Linked DNA regions of Thalassospira sp. TSL5-1. The protein of the gene in region 1 binds, or shares a complex with, the protein of each later gene. Links are inferred from orthologs where the notes say so. Each region holds a gene or a part of one and is shown in the gene's direction. Other genes may lie near its edges.

Region 1 (6,078 bases):
AAATGACGCGCCTGCGCGAACATTATAACTCAGTGGTGCGTGATGCACTCCAGAAAGAATTCTCTTACGAGAATGTTATGGAGATTCCGCGCCTCGAAAAAATCGTGATCAATATGGGTGTCGGTGACGCCACCCAGGATCGCAAAAAGCTGGAAGGTGCAGCTGCGGACCTCGCAGCCATCACCGGTCAGAAGCCTGTTTTCACCAAGGCGAAAAAGTCCGTTGCGGCTTTCAAGCTGCGTGAAGGCATGAACATCGGTTGTAAAGTGACCCTGCGTCGCGACCGCATGTTTGAATTTTTGGATCGTCTGGTGACGATCGCGCTGCCGCGCGTTCGTGACTTCCGCGGTCTGAACAAGAAATCCTTCGACGGTCGTGGCAACTTTGCCATGGGCCTCAAGGAGCAGTTTGTTTTTCCTGAAGTCGAATATGACAAAGTCGATTCGGTCCGCGGGATGGACATTATCATTTGTACCACGGCTAAGTCCGACAACGAAGCTCTGGCCCTTCTCAAGGGTTTTGATCTTCCGTTCGGAAACTAACGGAGGTTGGCCAATGGCCAAGAAAAGTGCTGTTCAGCGCGAACTTAAACGTGAGCGTCTGGCAAAGCAGTATGCCAAAAAGCGTGCTGCCCTGAAATCGATCATCGCCGATCGCGAGACTTCTTTTGAAGATCGTGTTGTAGCTGTGATGAAACTTGCCCAGCTGCCGCGCAATTCGGCACGGAACCGTCAGCGTATTCGCTGCGCGGTTTCCGGTCGCCCGCGTGGGGTCTATCGTAAATTCCGCCTGTCCCGTATCGCCCTGCGTGAACTTGCTTCGCGTGGTCAGATTCCGGGCATGGTGAAGTCCAGCTGGTAAGGAGGACATCACATGTCTATGACTGATCCCGTAGGCGATATGCTCACGCGTATCCGTAACGGTCAGCGCGTTGGCAAGTCCAGCGTTGTCTCGCCGGCTTCCAAGCTGCGTCTTGGCGTTCTGGACGTGCTCCAGCGCGAAGGTTTTATTCGTGGCTATTCTGTCAGTGAAATTCGCAAGGGCGTCAGCGAGATTGCCATTGAACTCAAATATTTTGAGGGCACTGGCGTAATCAAGCAGATCGACCGCGTCTCGACCCCGGGCCGTCGTGTATATTCGAAGATCAAAGATCTTCCGAAGGTATATAACGGACTCGGTATCGCAGTTCTTTCTACTCCGAAGGGTGTTCTTTCGGATCAGGAAGCTCGCGAGCAAAATGTCGGCGGCGAAATCCTCTGCAAGGTATTCTAAGGAGAGGGCCAACGATGTCGCGAGTAGGAAAAAATCCGGTGGCCGTGCCTAACGGCGTGTCCATCAACCTGACCGAAGCAGCAATCAGTGCAAAGGGCAAGCTCGGTGAGCTTAGCCTGAACCTGACCTCGGACGTAACCGTTACCCAGGAAGATAACCAGATCTGGGTAAAACCGAACAATGACAGCAAGCGCGCTCGCGCGCTTTGGGGAACCACCCGTGCCAACATCGCCAATCTGGTGGCTGGTGTTTCGGAAGGTTTCACCAAGAAGCTCGAAATCACCGGTGTTGGTTACCGTGCCCAGGTCCAGGGAAATAAACTGGTTCTGCAGCTTGGTTTTTCACATGACGTAGAAATGGACATTCCGTCCGGTCTTTCCGTCGTTGCTGAAAAGCCGACCCTTATCGCCATTTCTGGCGCAGATAAACAGCTCGTTGGTCAGTTTGCGGCAAATGCCCGCGGCTGGCGCGGTCCGGAGCCTTACAAAGGCAAGGGTGTCCGTTACGAAGGCGAGTATATCTTGCGCAAAGAAGGCAAGAAGAAGTAAGGACTGGCACGATGAACAACGCGAGAAAACTTTTCGAACGTCGCAAACGCCGCGTTCGTTTTGCGATCCGCCAGAAAGCGGCCGGTCGCCCGCGCCTCAGCGTGCACCGTTCCAACGCACATATCTATGCTCAGATCATCGACGATCTCGCTGGCAAAACCATTGCCTCGGCTTCGTCGGCAGAGAATGGTGCGAAGGGCGGTAACGCCGAAGCTGCTGCGCTTGTCGGTAAAGCCATTGCCGAACGTGCTGTTGCCGCTGGTGTAAAAACGGTCGTTTTCGATCGTGGCGGGTATTTGTTCCATGGCCGGGTGAAAGCTCTGGCCGATGCCGCCCGTGAGGGCGGTCTGGACTTCTAAGGAGCACGACCATGGCACGTAATCAAAATCAGCCGCAGCAGGCGCCGAAAAACCGTGAAGAGACCGAACTCGTCGACAAGCTGGTTGGTATCAACCGCGTCGCGAAAGTGGTCAAAGGCGGTCGTCGCTTTGCTTTCTCCGCAATGGTTGTTGTTGGTGATCAGCGCGGTCGCGTCGGTTACGGCACGGGTAAAGCCCGTGAAGTTCCCGAAGCAATCCGCAAGGCCACCGAAGCAGCCAAGCGCAACATGATCCGCGTTCCGTTGCGCGAAGGTCGTACCCTGCATCATGACATCAATGGTCATTTCGGTGCAGGTCGCGTTCTCCTTCGTTCGGCTCCGGCCGGTACCGGTATTATTGCCGGTGGTGCAATGCGCGCAGTGTTTGAAACGATGGGTGTTCAGGACGTGGTTGCCAAGTGCACCGGGTCCAACAACCCGCACAACGTCATCCGTGCAACCCTCGACGCTCTGGTCAATGGCGCTTCCCCGCGTCAGGTAGCGGCCAAGCGCGGTCTGAAGGTTGGCGATATCGTTGCCCGTCGCGACAGCGGTTCTGCAGCAGCTAACGCTGCTTCTGCCGCCCTCGAAAAGGAGTAATTCGATATGGCTGCTAGCAAAAAAGCGACCGTTCGTGTTACCCAGACCGGGTCGCCGATTGGACGTCCGGCAGACCAGCGTGCAACGCTGGTCGGTCTTGGTCTCAACAAGATGCACCGGACTCGTGAGCTGGAAGATACTCCGGCTGTTCGCGGAATGATCGCCAAGGTCAAGCACCTCGTCCGTGTGGACGAGGCCTGATTGGCCCAGATCGAAAAGGTGTTGATTGATGAAACTCAACGAACTTGCTGATAACCCGGGTGCCCGCAAAGCGCGTACCCGTGTTGGTCGCGGCATTGGTTCGGGCAAAGGCAAAACTTCTGGCGCAGGTCAGAAGGGTCAGAAGTCCCGTTCCGGCGTAGCGATTTACGGTTTTGAAGGCGGGCAGATGCCGATTTATCGCCGCCTTCCTAAGCGTGGCTTTAAAAACCCGTTCCGCAAGGAATATGGCGTTGTGAACCTGGGTACCCTTCAGACTGCCGTTGATAACGGTGTTCTTGAAGAAGGTGCAAATGTCACCATCGCTCTCCTGGTGGAAAAAGGCCTGGCCCGTCCTCAGAAAGACGGTCTGCGTCTGCTCGCTAAGGGCGAACTCAAGGCGAAACTCGCCATCGAAATCACCGGTGCTTCCAAGTCGGCTATTGAAGCCGTCGAGAAAGCCGGTGGCTCGGTAACGGTTCTGGCTCCGGCTGCGGCCGAAGCAGAAACCGCAGAGTAAGCCTCTGTAACGACGTGAGGGTCCGGTTCCATCTTGCATGGGCCCGGACCCTCCGGTTTTAGTGTATTGGGAGATGAGTGCATGGCATCGGCCGCCGAGCAGCTTGCCGCGAACCTGAACTGGTCGTCTTTTTCCAAGGCGACTGAGCTTAAAAAGCGTATCTGGTTCACTTTGGGGGCGCTTATTGTTTATCGTCTGGGAACCTATATTCCCGTTCCTGGCGTGGATCCGTCCATTCTTGCGGATATTTTCCGGCAGAATGCGGGTGGTGTCCTTGGCATGTTCGACATGTTCGCAGGTGGCGCATTAAGCCGCATGACGATCTTTGCTCTGAACATCATGCCCTACATCTCGGCTTCAATTATTATTCAGTTGATGACCACCGTTTCGCCCACTCTTGAGCAGTATAAAAAAGAGGGCGAGCAGGGTCGTAAAAAGATTAATCAATATACCCGCTATCTGACGGTTGTGATTGCAACGGTTCAGGCCTGGGGCATTGCCGTTGGCCTTGAAAGCATGTCAGGCTCGATGGGAGCTGCGGTTCATGAACCGGGTATGTTCTTCCGTCTGATCGCTGTCGTGACGCTGGTTGGCGGTACCATGTTTCTGATGTGGCTGGGCGAGCAAGTCACCCAGCGCGGTATCGGTAACGGTATTTCCCTGATCATCTTCACCGGTATTGTTGCCAACCTGCCGCGTGCCATTGCCGGCACGCTGGAACTGGGCCGTACCGGCGCGCTTTCCGCCCTGGTGATCGTTGCCATCATTGTCATGGCGGTTGCAGTGATTGCCTTTATCGTCTTCATGGAACGCGCACAGCGCCGGGTGCTTATTCAGTATCCGAAACGCCAGGTCGGCATGAAGGTGATGGAAGGGCAGAGCTCTCATCTGCCGCTCAAGATCAACACTGCCGGTGTGATCCCGCCGATCTTTGCCAGCTCTTTGTTGCTGATGCCGCTGTCTGTCGCGCAGTTTACGGCAGGGACGGATGCCCCTGCATGGCTGACGAGTGTGACGGCTGTTCTGGGGCGTGGTCAGCCGCTTTACATCGCGCTGTATATCGCCCTGATCGTGTTTTTCTCGTTCTTCTATACGGCTGTTGTCTTTAACCCGGATGACACTGCGGACAATCTGAAGAAGCATGGCGGCTTTATTCCCGGCATTCGGCCCGGCAAGAATACCGCTGCGCATCTTGACTTTATTCTGACCCGCCTGACGGTTTTGGGTGCCGCGTATCTGGCTTTTGTGTGTATTCTGCCAGAATTGTTGATCGCGGAATGGTCGGTGCCATTCTACTTTGGTGGGACTAGCCTGCTGATCGTTGTCACGGTAACGATGGATACTGTTGCACAGATTCAGTCACACATGCTGGCCCATCAGTATGAAGGCCTGATCAAGAAATCGAAACTGCGCGGACGCCGCCGTTAAGACAGGTGCCGCGCGACTATCAGGGGGTAACGATGAACATTATCCTTCTTGGCCCGCCCGGTGCCGGCAAAGGGACCCAGGCCAAGCGGCTTGAAACGGGTCGCGGGATGATACAGCTTTCTACCGGCGACATGCTGCGTGCCGCAGTTGCCGCCGGGACCGAACTTGGAAAGCAGGCCCAGAAAGTCATGGATGCGGGAAATCTCGTCTCTGACGATCTGATGATTGGTCTGATTTCCGAACGTCTCGACCAGGATGATACCAAGGGTGGTTTTATCCTGGACGGTTTTCCACGCACCACGGCCCAGGCACAAGCCCTGGACGAGATGCTGGAACAAAAAGGCCTTGTTCTGGATTACGTGATTGAATTGCGTGTTGATGATGCCGCCCTTGTGCGCCGTATTGTTGGCCGTTATACCTGTGCCAGATGCGGACAGGGATATCACGACGAATTCCAGAAGCCCAAGGTTGAAGGTGTTTGTGACGCATGTGGCAGCACCGAATTTAAGCGTCGCGCAGACGACAACGCCGAAACGGTTACGTCGCGACTGGAGGCCTATCACAGGCAGACAGCACCTATCATTCCTTACTATGAGAAGGAAGGTAAGCTGAAAACAGTTGACGGCATGGCTGAAATCGACGAAGTTACGCGCGAGATTGAAGCCATCCTGGGGTAATTTCCCGGGCTGGTCGTGTTTTGCTTTGCGGGTTAGCTCTTGCTGGCCCGCTTTGCATCTGCGATTGGTCCCAAAGGATCTGCCGTAGGGTTTGTTAACAGGAAACAGGAGTCTCACACAGTGGCTCGTATTGCTGGCGTAAATATCCCGACCGCGAAGCGCGTCGAGATTGCGCTTACCTACATCACCGGTATTGGTCCGGCGAAAGCTAAAGAAATTTGCTCGAAAGTTGGTATCGAAGCGCAGACTCGCGTTCACCAGCTGAGTGACGATCAGGTTCTTCGTGTTCGCGAAGTCATCGACGCCGATTACGTCGTTGAAGGTGACCTGCGTCGTGAAACCGCAATGAACATCAAACGTCTGATGGATCTGGGCTGCTACCGTGGCCTGCGTCATCGTCGTGGTCTCCCGGTGCGCGGTCAGCGTACCCACACCAATGCCCGCACCCGTAAGGGCCCGGCTAAGCCGATTGCTGGC
Region 2 (4,946 bases), on another replicon or contig:
TGCCATTTTGGCTGGTCATTTGCAGGTCGGTTTGGCTGAAATTGATTTCGATGCTGCTGGCAATCAGTGACAGGTTACGGTCCTGCAGGTCAAAATTGCGCAAGGAGGCTTGAAGATCGTCCGGGTTTGCGACGTTGCTGGCGGTGTCTGAAAGTTGCTGCGCCATTTCGCGGGCCTTGTCGAGCGGGATGCCCAGCATGGTAAAGATGATCAATACGTCGCGACTCATGCGGCTGGACGCATCATCGATCACGCCGCTGCCACTGACCGACATGGGGCGCATTTGTGATACGGACGATGCTATTTCAGCACGGACCGATGCTTCCAGTTCGCGCAGGCTGGGATGGCTGCCAGGATTGCTGCCGGAACTACCACCGGTTTGCTGCTGGCGGGCTGTCTGGCCGCGGGAAACAAGATTTTCGCGTGTTGCGGTGACGCTGCTGGTAAGCTGTTCGATGCCTTTTTTTGCCCCCTGTGGAGGCATAAGAAGGGCGTTTGCGCGGCTTTGAGCCGCGCTGTGAATGCCAAGAGATGTCATAGGCTGTCTCCATTGTGACAGCGTTACGGGAAAAGGCGGTTCAGGCTGTTACGTCGGATGTTTGGGCATCCGGTGTCACCTTGACCTTTTCACCATCGGGTATATGGAATGTTGGCGAATTGCCGTCATTCCCGGCACGTCCCAGCGGCATTAACAGGTCGATGCTCAGGTTCAGTACAGGACGATCCACGCCATTTGTATCGGGCTGCATCATTTCCTGAACATTGCGGACGATGACCGCAGCCTGCTTCATGATTTGTGCATGAAGGTCGTTGGCCTGTTTAAGGGCCAGATCGGCGGCACTGGGGGCGTTGGATGCTGGCTGGTTTGCCGCATCGGTGTTTGTGGTGCCGTCAGGATTTTTATCCTTGTTGGCAGCCCGGGTGGCGGCACTGGAATCGCCAGTGGTTTTTTCCAAAAGATCCTTGATGAAATCGGCAACGCCGCTGTCATTCATGTCAAACAGCAGGCCGCCCTGGTCCGCCCCGGCCTGTTGGCCCAAGCTATTGACAAGGTTGTTGCCACCCAGCGCATCCAGCGCGGTGTTAAACGCATTCATCACGGATGCTCCGCTATTGCCTGTGGCAACAACGGCCATACGCGAAACTTCCAGCTTTTTGGAACTGTAGCTAAATGAAAAATCGCCCGAGTTTTTATCGATGCTGATATTAAGCGAATGGGCGGCATAGACGTCCGACGTGCTGTAACCTGTCGCGGCGGAATTGCCGTCGCTATAGGCAACTGCGGCCTGGGAATGAGACGCAACTGCCTGCTGGAAAGAAAAATCAAAGCTGGATGATTTCGCGGCCTGATCCTTGATATTTGTAAACAGGCTTTCGGTTGCTACTTTGGCGGCTTCGTCGCTCATGCCTGTCAGCGCAAACATCTCGGTCACGTTGTCGCGTATTTTTTCCAGCGCCATTGAAAGGGCGTCTTTGCCCAGCCCGCTGGCTGCAACCTGTTTGCCGGTATCGGGTTTGCCTGCCTTGTCACTGTCCTTAACGGCATCCAGGGCACGGGGCGACAGTGAAACATTGTCAGCCGATTGCTGTGCCGGGCGACCAAGCTGTGATCCTGCACCGGATTCGGCGCCGTGCCCCTTGGCAAAGCGGGGGTCGGTTGTCGGGATTGAGGCCGCGCGAAGCGGGCCGAACGCGGATATGTCCGCCATAGTATCCTCCTCCTGAGGCATGCAGTCGCCGGGATTTGGCCGTTTTCCGATCACGCGACATGCTTGGGCTACTTGCCCGAATATCAAAAATGTAAGGGTGACACCCTATGGTTTTATCATAAAACGTTTTTGCGCGTCGCTCAAGGGCCAAAAACAGGGATGTTTGACAGGGAATGACACGAATGTGTGCATTACAAATGCAAGTTAGGTGTTCGTTCCGTTGACAGATCAAAGTCAGGGTTCTATCTGTGATCGGGCCCGGTATTATCCCGGAACCCGTCTGTTTGTTATTTTCATTTTATCCAGGAACGTTTTAATGCTCGGCGTCATTGCCCGGAAAATTTTCGGTTCAGCTAACGATCGTGAAATCAAAGCCCTTCGGGCCACGGTCGAGCAAATCAACGCCTTGGAACCCGAGGTCGAGAAACTGTCTGACGAAGATCTGCGCGCCCGCACCGATTGGCTGCGCGATCGTCTCAAAAATGGCGAGACTCTTGCCCAGGTTCTGCCCGATGCCTATGCCACCGTCCGCGAAGCGGCAAAGCGCGTGCGCGGCGAACGTCATTATGATGTGCAGATGACGGGCGGTATCGTTCTCAATGATGGCAAAATTGCCGAAATGAAAACCGGTGAAGGTAAAACGCTGGTTTCCACCCTGCCGGTTTATCTGAACGCGCTTGAAGGCAAGGGTGTTCATGTGGTGACGGTCAACGATTATCTCGCACGCCGCGACGCCGAATGGATGGGGCAGGTTTACGGTTTCCTTGGCATGTCGGTGGGTGTGATCATGCACGGCATGACCGACGACCAGCGCCGGGCGGCCTATCGGTGTGATATTACCTATGCCACCAATAACGAACTGGGCTTTGACTATCTGCGCGATAACATGAAATTCCGTCTGGAAGACATGGTTCAGCGCGAATTCAACTATGCCATCGTTGACGAAGTTGACTCGATCCTGGTTGATGAAGCCCGGACCCCGCTGATCATTTCCGGCCCCGCTGAAGACAGTTCCGCCATGTATCAGGCGGTGGACCAGCTTATTCCCAAGCTGAAAGACGAAGATTACGAAAAAGATGAAAAAGCCCGTGCCGTTACCCTGACTGAAGAAGGGACGGAGCATGCCGAACAGTTATTGAAAGAAATGGGAATCCTGACCGAAGGAACCCTTTATGACATCAATAACATTCATCTGGTGCATCACACCAACCAGGCCTTGCGGGCACACAAGCTGTTCCAGCGCGATACCGACTATATCGTCAAGGACAACAAGGTTGTCATCATTGACGAATTTACGGGTCGCATGATGGAAGGCCGTCGTTATTCGGATGGCCTGCACCAGGCGCTGGAAGCCAAGGAACGGGTTGAAGTCCAGAACGAAAACCAGACCCTGGCCTCGATCACCTTCCAGAACTATTTCCGTCTGTATCCGAAGCTGGCCGGCATGACCGGTACGGCCATGACCGAAGCCGAGGAATTTGAAGAAATTTACGGCCTGAAGGTTGTTGAAATTCCGACCCATCGTCCGATTGCCCGTAAGGATTATGACGACGAGATTTATCGGACCGCCGCCGAAAAATGGGAAGCGATTGCCGATCTTCTGGTGGAATGCCACGGTCGTGGTCAGCCGGCCCTGGTGGGCACGGTGTCGATTGAAAAATCGGAAATGCTGAGTGCGCTGTTGAAAAAGCGTAACATTCCACATGAAATTCTGAACGCCAAGCAGCACGAACGTGAAGCCTATATCGTGGCCCAGGCCGGTGCGCCGGGCGCGATCACGATTGCCACTAACATGGCCGGTCGCGGGACGGACATCAAGCTGGGCGGTAACGTTGAAATGCGGGCCGAACTGGAATTGGTCGATGTCGAGGATTCCAAGCGCGAAGCCGGTATTGCGCGCCTGCGTGAAGAAGTCCTGGCAGACCAGCAAAAGGTCCATGAAGCTGGTGGCCTGTTTGTGATCGGTACCGAACGCCACGAATCGCGTCGTATCGACAACCAGTTGCGCGGCCGTTCCGGTCGTCAGGGTGACCCGGGGGCATCGAAATTCTTCCTGTCGCTGGAAGATGACCTGATGCGCATTTTTGGGTCCGAGCGCATGGATAGCATGCTGCAAAAGCTGGGTCTGGAAAAAGGCGAAGCCATTTACCATCCCTGGATCAACAGGGCGCTGGAAAAAGCCCAGCAAAAGGTTGAGGGCCGCAACTTCGACATTCGTAAGAACCTGTTGAAATTTGACGATGTCATGAATGACCAGCGTAAGGTTATTTATGATCAGCGCCGCGATTTGATGCAGGCCAAGGATGTGGCCGAAGACGTTGCCGAAATGCGTTCCGAGGTGATCGAGGGCTTGGTGGAACGTCATTGCCCGGAAAAGGTTTATCCGGAACAGTGGGAAGCCAAATCCCTGCATGAAGAATGCCTGCGCCTGTTCGGCCTTGATCTGCCGGTCGAAGACTGGATCAAGGAAGAAGGCATTGATCCGTCGATGGTACATGAGCGCATTGCCAAGGCTGTCGAGTCCAAAATGGCATCCAAGGTTGCCAATTATGGGGCAGATATCATTCGACAGGTTGAAAAAAGCCTGCTGCTGCAATTGCTTGACCAGTCCTGGAAAGAGCACCTTTTGGCGTTGGACCATTTGCGTCAGGGCATTGGTCTTCGGGCCTATGGTCAGCGCGACCCGCTGAACGAATTCAAGCGCGAAGCCTTTAACCTGTTTGAAGAGATGCTGGGAATGCTGCGCGAACGTGTGACGCAAATGCTTTCGCATGTTGAATTGCAGTCCGCCCCGCGCCCCGAGGATCTCGAGCCGCGCCAAACGCAGGAAATGCACGAGAACCATCCGTCGCCTGAAAGCGACCCGACGGCCGCAACCGCCGCCGAGGAACGGGTGCAGGAAACCGTGCAGTCCCGTCAGGCCGGTGGCACGGTGGACCCGAACAACCCTGCAACCTGGGGCCGCGTTTCGCGCAATGCACCGTGCCCGTGTGGGTCGGGCAAAAAATATAAACATTGCCACGGTCAGGTTTCGTAAGATCCGGCTTGTGAAATGAACGAAAAAACGCGCTGCCTTGTGGGGAGCGCGTTTTTTTGTGTCTTGATTTACGGTGCCTGGATTATTTCGCTACCTTGATGGGGGCGACCTTTGCCAGAAACTGGTCAATCGGCTTTGTCACACGCGCATCGCCGGTTAAAAATGTGCCCAGGGCCACCACCGTGCCGACATGGCTCATA

The links.
Region 2: the proteins of secY (region 1) and secA are in contact, whole or in part, in a crystal structure (PDB 3DIN), measured with the Thermotoga maritima proteins. The link is inferred for Thalassospira sp. TSL5-1 from one-to-one orthologs. Residues at the interface, in WP_004081795.1 of Thermotoga maritima: Glu108, Gly109, Glu110, Glu111, Ala236, Glu237, Arg238, Arg239, Ile240, Thr241, Ile242, Gln243, Tyr244, Ala245, Arg246, Arg247, Val248, Thr249, Gly250, Arg251, Arg252, Val253, Tyr254, Gly256, Ala257, Ser258, Thr259, Tyr260, Leu261, Pro262; in WP_004082002.1 of Thermotoga maritima: Glu261, Ala262, Arg263, Lys300, Ala301, Arg302, Thr303, Ile304, Ile305, Leu323, Tyr324, Asp325, Pro326, Val329, Ser330, Tyr333, Ile336, Lys340, Phe345, Val349, Glu363, Phe364, Tyr374, Ser375, Gly376, Gly377, Glu393, Ile395, Thr482, Ser483.

The regions. Positions count from the first base shown.
Region 1 is NZ_KV880637.1:949,816-955,893, forward strand. The notes cover bases 2,927-5,750. They hold secY (preprotein translocase subunit SecY), read left to right. Parts: upstream 2,927-3,577; coding sequence 3,578-4,924; downstream 4,925-5,750. Other genes in these bases: rpmD (50S ribosomal protein L30), read left to right, coding at 2,927-2,979; rplO (50S ribosomal protein L15), read left to right, coding at 3,008-3,496; LF95_RS04540 (adenylate kinase), read left to right, coding at 4,957-5,601; rpsM (30S ribosomal protein S13), read left to right, coding at 5,722-5,750. In the rest of the region: rplE (50S ribosomal protein L5), read left to right, coding at 3-542; rpsN (30S ribosomal protein S14), read left to right, coding at 556-861; rpsH (30S ribosomal protein S8), read left to right, coding at 874-1,272; rplF (50S ribosomal protein L6), read left to right, coding at 1,287-1,820; rplR (50S ribosomal protein L18), read left to right, coding at 1,832-2,179; rpsE (30S ribosomal protein S5), read left to right, coding at 2,191-2,778; more of rpmD, read left to right, coding at 2,785-2,926; more of rpsM, read left to right, coding at 5,751-6,078. UniProt on the Escherichia coli protein: The central subunit of the protein translocation channel SecYEG. Consists of two halves formed by TMs 1-5 and 6-10.
Region 2 is NZ_KV880638.1:712,392-717,337, forward strand. What follows is about bases 1,628-4,946. They hold secA (preprotein translocase subunit SecA), read left to right. Parts: upstream 1,628-2,025; coding sequence 2,026-4,746; downstream 4,747-4,946. Other genes in these bases: LF95_RS12795 (hypothetical protein), read right to left, coding at 1,628-1,709; LF95_RS12805 (alpha/beta hydrolase), read right to left, coding at 4,829-4,946. In the rest of the region: LF95_RS12790 (EF-hand domain-containing protein), read right to left, coding at 1-538; more of LF95_RS12795, read right to left, coding at 579-1,627. UniProt on the Escherichia coli protein: Required for protein export, interacts with the SecYEG preprotein conducting channel.